DNA from 2 places in the Citrobacter werkmanii genome. Region 1 is predicted to be linked to the other one. Evidence: predicted binding sites of a transcription regulator. Region 1 holds the regulator's gene; the other holds the start of a gene.

Region 1 (5,438 bases):
TCTGCACTCCCAGCTTTTCTGCGCTGCGATAATAGGCATTCACAAGGGCCTTTCCACCGCCCATAAAAAAGGCGTTGGTTCGCGCCACGTGTAAAGCGCCAGAGAGAGGTGGCTGAAAGTTAACGCCGTGCTGGCGCATCCAGTCGCGGCATTGTGAAGAGGTACGGATCACCAGACGCGCCAGCGCTTCGTTGGTATTCCCTTCCGTGACGCGCCACAGATCTTGCCAGAATTCTTCTTCAGGATAGCTGTCCACCAGCACATCCTGCGGCGCATCATGCATACAACGTAAATTACGCGTGTGTTGGGAGTTTCCTCCGCGCCATTCCCGGGGGGCCGCTTCGAGCAGGAGTACCGAAGCTCCTTGCTCCCGGGCGGTCAAGGCAGCACATAACGCGGCATTACCACCACCAATCACCAGAACATCAACCATCGTATACTCCATTACCATTTAACTATTTGTTAAATTTGTAATTGAAATGTATACGCACAGCTGGTGCGGGCGCTATGATGTGGTGCTAAACAGTACTTTAGTTATTGTAAAGAGTAGCGCCAGGCCAGCTTCCTGCTTCCACCAGTTGATGCATAACTTTCGTCAGCACCACACGGGCGGCAAGGCCTGCCGGGGTAAGTTCATCGTCAGAGAGGCTGACCAGAAAGTTAGGGCGGCTAAGTATCGGATTATAGACGCCGATCACTCTTAGAGTTTCTTTATCGAGATGGGAGATCGCCGCACCGGGCTGAAGAGTGGCGCCAATGCCACTGCGTACGGCGCGCATCAGTAACGCCAGACCATCAATTTCAGTAGCGATCTCAATATTTAGCGCGTGTTCCTGGCAGATGGCATCCAGCCTGCCGCGCAGACCATGTCCCGGGCTTGGCATGATCAATGGAATATTTGCCAGTTGGGCTGGAGCAATATTGTCGTCGACAATATCAGCCAATAGGGCATGGGTCCCAATCAAAAACAGCCGTTCTTCAAGAATCGGTCTGGCGCTCCAGCGCAGGATCTTTTCTTTTTGAAACACGACAGCCAGATCAATCTGGCGGGTATTAATCATTCGTTCCAGGTTGCCAGAGAGACTTTCCACCACATGCAGGCGAACATCAGCATAGCTTTCCCGCATGGCGTGAATAAATGGCATGCCGAGAACGGAAGCGGTACTGGGGGCCATACCGACGCTGACGTGTCCGGAAAGTCGGGCCTCGCGCGCGGCGAGGATTGCATCGTCTGCATGCCGGAGCGCCAGCTGCGCCTGGGAGTAAAAAGCCAGTCCGGCGCTGGTGGGCGTCACACCGCGCGAGGTGCGTTGAAGCAGACGAATAGCAAGTTCGCTTTCCAGGCGCGTCATTTGCTGACTGAGTGCCGAAACACCGATATTGAGATCGAGCGCCGCGCTACCCATGCTGCCGGTTTCTACAATACGCACAAAATAGCGTAGTTGACGAAGTTCCATTTCAACTCTCCGAATGGCAATTGATTTTTACATTAAAGCAACATTGACGTAGAAGGAAGAGGGGGATGGTCAAATTTGGCCCATAAAAAAAGCCAACCGGATGGTTGGCTTTTCAGAAATCGTCACATTATTTGCCGTCGTGCGCATGCTCATCTTCGCGGCAATCGCCTTCGGCGCAGTGGCCATAAAGATAGAGGCTATGGTTGGTTAAGCGAATACCATGTTTAGCCGCAATCTCACGCTGACGCGCTTCAATGGAATCATCGCTGAACTCGACCACTTTGCCGCAGTCGAGGCAAATGAGGTGATCGTGGTGATGCTGTTGAGTCAGTTCGAAGACGGATTTACCACCTTCAAAATTGTGGCGGGTCACGATACCGGCATCATCAAACTGGTTCAGCACACGATACACGGTCGCCAGACCAATTTCTTCACCCATATCGATCAGGCGTTTGTATAAGTCTTCCGCACTGACGTGATGGTTATCCGGTTCCTGAAGAACTTCCAGAATTTTTAAACGAGGAAGCGTTACTTTCAGGCCAGCCTTCTTTAATGCGGTATTGTTGTCAGTCATGCGGAATCTGTCCTGTAGCTAAACGATTCACTTCATTAACAGAAGTGACAGAAATTGCACTTGAGAAATTGCGTATCATTATAGAACTGCCATGGTTAAATGAAAACAGCAAGTCTCTGGCATATATTGTTAATCAAAACGTGGTATCGCCGACAAACACACTGTGCAACACCCGATTGGCATCCAGCCATTGTACAGGGTCAGACGGAAAAGTTACAAATTTGTAGCAATTATTTTGATTGGTTTTATCTATTGATGCGGCGCAGATGAGGATCTGCGCCGCGCGAAATCAGGCATTGATGATTTCGTCGAGGTGCAGTTCTTCTGAGATCTGCTTAACCCATTTTTCTACGCGTTCAGCGGTCAGCTCCGGCTGGCGATCTTCATCGATAGCCAGACCGACAAAGTGGTCGTCGTCAGCCAGGCCTTTGGACGCTTCAAAGTGATAACCCGCCGTTGGCCAGTGACCGACGATGGTGGCGCCGCGTGGCTCAATGATGTCGCGAATTGTGCCTAACGCATCGCAGAAATATTCTGCGTAATCTTCCTGGTCGCCGCAGCCGAACAATGCAACCAGTTTGCCGTTAAAATCAATGTCTTCGAGGGTAGGGAAGAAATCGTCCCAGTCACACTGCGCTTCACCGTAGTACCAGGTTGGAATGCCGAGCAGCAGAATGTCATACCCTTCCAGGTCTTCTTTGCTGCTTTTTGCAATGTCATGTACATCGGCAACGTCTTTACCAAGCTGTTTTTGAATCATTTTTGCGATGTTTTCGGTATTACCGGTGTCGCTGCCGAAAAAGATGCCAGTGATTGCCATGAGTAAAATAACCTCTTGAAACTTATTGAAATGGTGGTGGCGCATTGCCCACGGATAAGGGCAATCATAGCAGAACAGTCAGGCATGCGGAAACAGCAAACACGCGGGACTGCACTCTGTGCTACACGATTTATGATTTAGAGCAGAAATTCAGACTATGCCTGACCGCGCAATGCGGTGAGTTGGGTCATCAGCATCTCTTCGATGAGTTCACTGCGACTCATGTTGCGCGCCTCGGCCAGCTCGTTTAACGCGTCAACGGCATCAGCGTTCAGTTTCAGTTCGACACGCTTAAGCCCGCGAACTTTGTCACGTTTAAGCTGATTACGTTTATTTATACGTAACTGTTCATCACGCGAGAGCGGATTAGTTTTGGGTCGTCCCGGGCGACGCTCCTGCGCGAACAGATCTAATGTCGTACGGTCCGTTTGTTCTTTGGCCATGATCTTGGTGACTTCGGGGAAACAATCAGCCAGGCGTCCGCCCGGATGGATAGCGCGCCATAATACATCAGCAGGAGAGGCACGCCAACGCCCACGCGCGTAATCGCGCACGGACGCTGAGTTTTTAATCAGTTAGCCGGTTCGTTCAGATAACGACGGATGGCCCGCAGCACTGCTTCAGGTTTTTCCGCATGTACCCAATGCCCCGCGCCTGCGATAACGTGCGCCCGAGCCTGCGGGAATTGTGCCAGCAGTTGCTCGCGATACGCTTCGGTGACATAAGGGGAGTTACCGCCTGGAATAAACAATGCCGGGTGCTCCCATGCCGGGAGGGTTTGCCAACCGACGATATTGGGATATTGATCCCACAATACGGGAACGTTAAAGCGCCACTCGCCGTCAACAAAGGATTTCAGCAGAAACTGAATAACACCTTCCTCTTGCAGATGCTGGCGCATGACGCTTGCCGCCTGCTGGCGCGAGGACGCTTGTGCCTCGGTTACGGCATTGATTGCCGCAAAAATCTCATCGTGACGGCGCACATGATAGTCAACCGGCGCAATATCAATAGCCACCAGCCGATCAATACGATCAGGGGCCAACGCGGTTAACGCCATGACGGCTTTTCCCCCCATCGAGTGACCAATAAAGATCGCTTTTTCGATCTGTCGATCGTCCAGCGTATCCACCAGGTCTTGCGCCATGGCCGCATAATTCATTTCAGGCGATCGGGGCGAGAGGCCATGATTTCGCATATCAACCTGGATGATATCGTGATCGGCCACCAGGGAGCGTGCCAGGATCCCCAGGTTATCCAGGCTACCAAACAGGCCGTGAACCAGGACGATGGGAGAATTATTGTGCAGGTTTTGCGCAGATTGAGCTCGGATATTCAATTTCATGGCAAAGTTCTTTTTTTCACACTCACGGGTTAGGGTATCATGTTGACCATTCTGCCACAGGGCTGCAACAACTACGGTTACTCCGAGTTTTATCAGTCACCAGGCTTGACGCTATCCGCTGTTGGGATTTGCCTTTACACTACGCGTGTTAACCCAACAACTTGTATTCAGCTAAACACTGCACTGGATTAAGATGAAAACGATTGAAGTTGATGATGAACTCTATAGCTATATTGCCAGCCATACCAAGCATATCGGCGAGAGCGCATCCGACATTTTACGGCGTATGTTGAAATTTTCCGCCGCAGCACAGCCTGTCACTCCGGTAGTAAAAGAAGTCCGCGCTGTGCAACCTGTCGTGGAAGCTAAGCCGGTTAACCCCGTAAAAGATAAAGTGCGCGCGATGCGTGAACTGCTGTTGTCCGATGAATATGCGGAACAGAAGAAAGCAGTAAATCGCTTTATGCTGGTGCTGTCTACACTCTATTCTCTGGATCAAAACGCATTCGCCGAAGCAACGGATTCGTTGCATGGCCGGACGCGCGTTTATTTTGCGGCAGATGAACAGACGCTGCTGAAAAATGGTAATCAAACCAAACCGAAACACGTGCCAGGCACGCCGTACTGGGTGATCACCAATACCAACACCGGCCGTAAATGCAGCATGGTGGAGCACATCATGCAGTCAATGCAATTCCCTGCGGAATTGATTGAAAAGGTTTGCGGAACAATTTAATCCTTGCATTAGAAGGACCAGGCAATGGCAATCCACAACCGTGCAGGTCAACCTGCGCAACAGAGTGATTTGATTAACGTCGCCCAACTGACGGCACAGTACTATGTACTGAAACCAACGGCAGGGAACGCTGAGCACGCCGTCAAGTTCGGTACGTCCGGGCATCGCGGCAGTGCAGGTCGTCATAGTTTTAACGAGCCGCATATTCTGGCTATCGCCCAGGCGATTGCTGAAGAACGTGCGAAAAACGGGATTACTGGCCCGTGCTATGTGGGCAAGGATACCCACGCGCTGTCTGAACCGGCTTTTATCTCTGTGCTGGAAGTGCTGGCGGCGAATGGCGTTGATGTCATCGTGCAGGAAAACAACGGCTTTACGCCAACCCCTGCCGTGTCGAATGCCATCCTGGTCCACAACAAAAAAGGCGGCCCGCTGGCTGATGGCATTGTGATCACGCCGTCCCACAACCCGCCGGAAGATGGTGGCATTAAATACAACCCGCCAAA
Region 2 (5,438 bases), 2.0 Mb from region 1:
GCGGAGCTTGGTACACTTCCAGCGGCGCAGTCCGCACATCTGCTTCTTTCCGCCAGTATGGCGACATGTAAAACAATCGTCATACCGGATGAAGAGTATGAACTGACTGACCAAAAGCTTCACTGGCTCGCTGATGAAACGCTCGACGAAGGGGCGCCCTCATTGCACTGGACATTACTGTCCCGTCAGGGGTCTCGTCTCACTGTTGCAGGCATTGATGCCGGCTGGCTTGCGTCTCAGCTCCGAACCCTTGCCGATGCAGGTATTAACACCACATGTGTCACGTTTGACGCCTGTTGCCTGCCGGCATGCGACAATGGCTGGACGGTATTAAGAGAGGGCGATCGGTGGTTGCTCAGAACACAGGAAAATTATCTCTCCTGCCTGACGGAGGCGTGGCTTACCCACCTGCTTACGCATTTCGGCCCTCCGCAGTTGGTAAACTACGGTTCGTTACCACTGGCCTGTTCCAGTACAGAGAGTCAACCTGAACGCCATATTCTGACTCTCTACCCAAACGGCAATGTACCTAATCTTCTACACGATAAGATTCGCGCCCCTTCTCCACGCTCGCCCACGACCGCGCTCCTGAAGCGCGTCGCGCTATTCAGCATCATGCTGGCTGCGGGTGTCGCACTGCTTACCCGCTCTATTACCTACTGGCAACTCCATAGCCTGGAGAAGCAGCTCAGTCAGGATCTGGTACAGCAGTGGCAGCGATACATTCCTGAGAACAGACACAGTAGCAATTTGCGAACCTATCTGCCGAAACAGTTACAACAACATATCCCCGCCCCCTATTTGTTCTTGCAGCAGTTGCAGTCAAAGCTGTCAGCATTCCCGGGATTGGCGCTGGAAGGACTGAACTATGATCCGGCGAGTAAATCTTTGCAGCTTTTCATCTACGCCAGTGATGAAAGCCAGGTACAGGCATTCATCAAAGCGCGCATCTATGGCTTGCCATTAAAAGTCGAAAAACATGAACAGGGAATGTGGACACTTCGAAATGATTAAACGTGCTCAGGTCTGGTTTCATCATAAAAATACGCATGAGCAACGCATCTTTATAACGTTGTTCGGATGCTGCCTGTTGGCCATTTTTTGGTTTGGCGCCTGGCAGCCTTTAGGTCAGGCTATCGATACAATGCAATCCCGGGACGAAAAGTTACAGCTCGACATACAGTGGCTTCACAAACAGGCTTCAGCAGCCGGTCTTCTTCCACAGCGGACGCAATCGGACTCCCTGGAAACGCTGGTGAAGCGCAGTCTTAAAAAATCGGGACTTAACGCAACACTCCAGCCGGCTCACGGTGGTGGACTCAATATCAGCGCCTCCACCATCAAGATGGACACCTTCGTACGCTGGTTGGCGGTGTTACAGGGCGAATATGGTCTGCACATCGTGGCGCTTGAGTTTCACGCCAGTAAAGACGATGCCGACAGTATTACGCTGACACGACTGACGATTGGAGCGAAAAAAAATGGATAACGGGTTAGCAATATTGTCCCTTGTCGTTGGACTACTGGCGGGCAGCACCATGGGAATGCTCACCTGGCGCCTGCCTCTGATGGTGCTCCCCCCCTCCCCCGCAGACGGAGCGCTCTCCCCTTTTAATTTATGGCTGCCTGGTTCGCATTGCTGCCACTGCCAAACCCCGCTGGCGTGGTATGACAACATTCCCCTACTGAGTTGGCTATGTCTGAAGGGGAAGTGTCGTCATTGTGGTCTTCCTGTCTCGAAACGCTATCCTTTGCTCGAAGCGCTCTGTGCTGTTATGGCCGTTTTCTGTTACGCCCTACATCCCAACGAAATCCTGCTGGCGCTGGCGCTCTTTATCTATTTTTGGTTTGCGCTCGCACTCAGCGTAATCGACCTGCAGCATTATCTTCTGCCTGACAAACTCACGCTGCCATTGCTGTGGCTCGGGCTGTTATTCAACGCCAGTTTCGGTGTTATACCCGGCAAAGACGCCATCATTGGAGCCGTTGCGGGATATATGATTTTGTGGTTGATCTACTGGTTAGTCAGGTTGTTATGGCATAAAGAGGGGATCGGCTACGGGGACTTCAAAATGCTGGCCGCTGCCGGGGCCTGGAGCGGTTGGCAAAGTATACCAATGATTCTTTACGCAGCTTCAATCACAGGGATTATGTATGGTCTTCTGTTATGGGCAAAAAAAGGACGTCGCGGCGCGCTGATTCCTTTTGGTCCGGCACTGGCCGTAAGTGGGTGGGGTTACTTTTGTTGGATAAGTTGGTGAACTCAGCAGGAAGGATTAACTCCTTCCTGTATTAACGACTCTGCTTCTACTCTTCTTCGCGAATTTGCGCCTGCAGATAATTCTGGATCCCCAGTTTATCGATAAGATCCAGCTCGGTCTCCAGCCAGTCGATATGGCCTTCCTCATCCGCCAGAATTTCAATCATCATGTCACGGCTGACGTAATCAAATACACTGTCGGCATAGGCGATTGCTTCACGCAGGTCTTTTGCACCTTCCAGCTCAAGAGCCAGATCCGAACGCAGCATCTCTTCAACATCTTCACCGATGCCAAGTTTGCCCAGATCCTGGAGATTGGGAATACCTTCAAGAAAGAGAATACGCTCAATGTACTTATCGGCGTGTTTCATCTCGTCGATAGATTCATGATATTCAACGTCATTCAGACGTTTGAAACCCCAGTTTTTGAACATTCTCGCATGAAGAAAATACTGGTTGATGGCGACAAGCTCGTTTCCCAATAATTTATTGAGATAATTTATTACCTTAACATCACCTTTCATTATATAGTCCCTCCGCTTCCACTCTTAGAGAGTAGATGGGGCTAGCGGGATGTCAAAAAAAAGAGTGTGACTCAGGCGATCTCTTTAAATTCTGGCATTTGCATTAATTCTTCCTGCATCACTTCGCGCGCGGCCCGAATACATTTACCACATTGATTTCCAACAGGAATAAACTTGCGTAACTGCTGAAATGACTGTGGGTGAAACTGGCGTACCGCCTGACGAATTTTTTTATCACTGATGCCGTTACATAAACAAATGTACATATATGCTCCCAACCATGAACACCATCAGGATAAATGATTATTGTTCTCAATACAACGTCATCTAAAAGAAATAAATCCCTCCCCCTGCACAGAATCGGGTTTGGGATTTATTTCAACGAGTTAACAACTAATCATTAATGGACCAGAGCACCGCCATCCTTCAGAATATCGTCTGTAAGTACCACTTCTGCAATAGTCGTTTCAACACTATTACTGAAACGATACAAGCGAACAGTATCTCCCGCTTTCAATTCTTTGACCCAGGTCCCCGTGACGGTGTCATTCGCTTTATTAACGCGTTTCTGACCACCACTGATTGAACCAAACTGGCTTTTGCCGATATATTTTCCATTTAACTGAATAGAGTAGTTTTTATTTCTTGCCTCATGAGCGGCAGTAGTCAGAGTCATACTTAACGCAGGCTTGTCGTCCTGAATAACAACCTGGAACTCTTTCAGTTCACTGGCAATCTCCGGACGCATATCTTTTTTACCTGCCAGAGTTTCTTCTGTCACCGTTACTTGCTCCAGTGGGTAGAGTACACCATTGCTGTAGCAGCTCAGTTCAATTAGATCGCCAACTTTCAGCGGCATTCCCCAGCTCGCGGTAACAGTACCTTCCTCTTCATTAATTTCTTTTTTACCCCAATCATAAATGGTGCCGTGCTGGCTCTTACCGTAATATTTTCCATTCTGATAAACAGAATAGTTCATATTCCTGGCCTCATGTGCCGCTTTGGTGATGGTGAATTCCGTCATCGGCGTACCGTCTCGCAGATATATGCCAAAATCTGACAGATTCGCGCGGCATTCCGATAAAGGCACTTCCATTATATCATCGACAATCTCACCCAATTCATGTTCTGGAGTATCACCGCTAATATCCCAGATTATCGCTCCGCCGTATCCTTGCTGGTTAATGTAGGCAACTTTTTTCTGAATCGACTCCGGATCGTCATACGTCAAGAACTCTTGCGTTTTCGCATTATACAAGTAAGGAACCTGTGATTCCGGATCCCAGTAGCGAGTGTAGTCAGCAGACGAAGAATACTGTTTTAACAGATAGTAGGGGTTAGTACCAGTATACTGATCTTCATCATCCCACGCGCCGTGTACGGTAGCGGAACCTGAAGCGAACAGACCAGGCAGACCTTTAACGATTTCCGTCGGCGCCACGCTACCCCAGCCACGGCCGTAGAACGGGATCCCCATCATCAGCTTACTTTTGGGCACATGCCATTTCGAACTGTATTCCTGCATCGTGGAAGCGACATTTAGCAACTGATCGGCATCCTGGCTGTTGGCATAGAGCGGAGCATTGTGGCCTGTGATAGGGTCAAAAGCGCCATGAATATCATATGCCATGACATTGACGCTATCCAGCAATGGTGCGGTGACCTCTGGGTTGATGTACTCAATATTATTATGGTTGGTTGTTACTGCTGCGGAAAGTTGGAAGTACTTATCGCTCTGTAAACCAAGGGTATCCAGTTTACTTCTGAGCGTCTGGATAAGTTTAGTGAAATTGGTCTTTTCAGTATCGCTATCCGGGTATTCCCAATCTACATCAATACCATCAAACCCCCACTCCTGCATGAAAGCAATCATGCTGTCTGCCAGTTTATTGATACCGTCATCCGTTTTGGTGGCTTCTTCGAATACACCTTCTTCAGAGTTATTCCATCCGCCAACGGAGACCATATTTGTGACGTTGTTTTGCTCAGTCAGTTTGTCCAGCTGACGGAGCAGATCCGGGCCTTTATAGGTATCATGGACAATAACTTCACCATCCTTAATAACCGCAAAGCCATAGTTAAGGTGGGTTAACTGACTGAAGTCAATTTTATCCGGCGTGAAATAGTTATGTGCTTCATAAACGCCCCACTCAGGGAAATAGCCGATAACTTTACGTTGCGCGGCAGCCTTATCTTTACCTTGTTTTTGCAGATCTGCCGCTTTCTGGCCGGTATAAGGCGTAAAACTGAACGTGGCAAGATTTTGTATTTGAATAGGACCGACCTTCAGCCATACAGAGTCACTTCCTGGAACCATACCGGGATCAACCCACCACTGACTTTTCCAGTAATAGCCATTATATCGAACAATTGTTCCTGTCGTACCATAAGTGGCAGTGGGATCATAGTCTACAGAATTAATTGCGTTATTATCCTTTTCCGCTACGGTTACCGTCACCGTACCCGGAAAATTATTTTGACTACTGTCTGTATAAGCGACCCAGGTATTACCATTATCCTTCGTCAACATCTGACTATTATCAAGGCCGCTGATTGTATTAGTGTCGTCATTCATCGACAACGTTGCAGCAAATGATGAAAAAGACAATGACATCCCAGCAGCAAGTATTGCCGCTGTTAATTTATTTAGTTTC

Evidence for each region. Region 1 encodes Fur, which represses iron uptake genes when iron is present. Its sites were predicted from a motif close to ATAATAATGAGAACNACTATCAA; they were not measured.
Region 2: the regulator Fur is predicted to act here: its motif matches at 3,084-3,106, upstream of bfd (bacterioferritin-associated ferredoxin).

What each region holds. Positions count from the first base shown of each region.
Region 1 is NZ_CP044101.1:1,763,490-1,768,927, forward strand. Features, by position in the region: gene tcuA (FAD-dependent tricarballylate dehydrogenase TcuA) at 1-433, opposite strand, end outside; gene tcuR (tricarballylate utilization LysR family transcriptional regulator TcuR) at 531-1,457, opposite strand; gene fur (ferric iron uptake transcriptional regulator) at 1,585-2,031, opposite strand; gene fldA (flavodoxin FldA) at 2,321-2,851, opposite strand; gene ybfE (LexA regulated protein) at 3,007-3,294, opposite strand; gene ybfF (esterase) at 3,423-4,196, opposite strand; gene seqA (replication initiation negative regulator SeqA) at 4,390-4,932, shown strand; gene pgm (phosphoglucomutase (alpha-D-glucose-1,6-bisphosphate-dependent)) at 4,957-5,438, shown strand, end outside.
Region 2 is NZ_CP044101.1:4,675,923-4,681,360, forward strand. Features, by position in the region: gene gspL (type II secretion system protein GspL) at 1-1,014, shown strand, start outside; gene gspM (type II secretion system protein GspM) at 1,007-1,489, shown strand; gene FOB24_RS24605 (prepilin peptidase) at 1,482-2,261, shown strand; gene bfr (bacterioferritin) at 2,308-2,784, opposite strand; gene bfd (bacterioferritin-associated ferredoxin) at 2,856-3,050, opposite strand; gene FOB24_RS23110 (glycosyl hydrolase family 18 protein) at 3,185-5,438, opposite strand, start outside.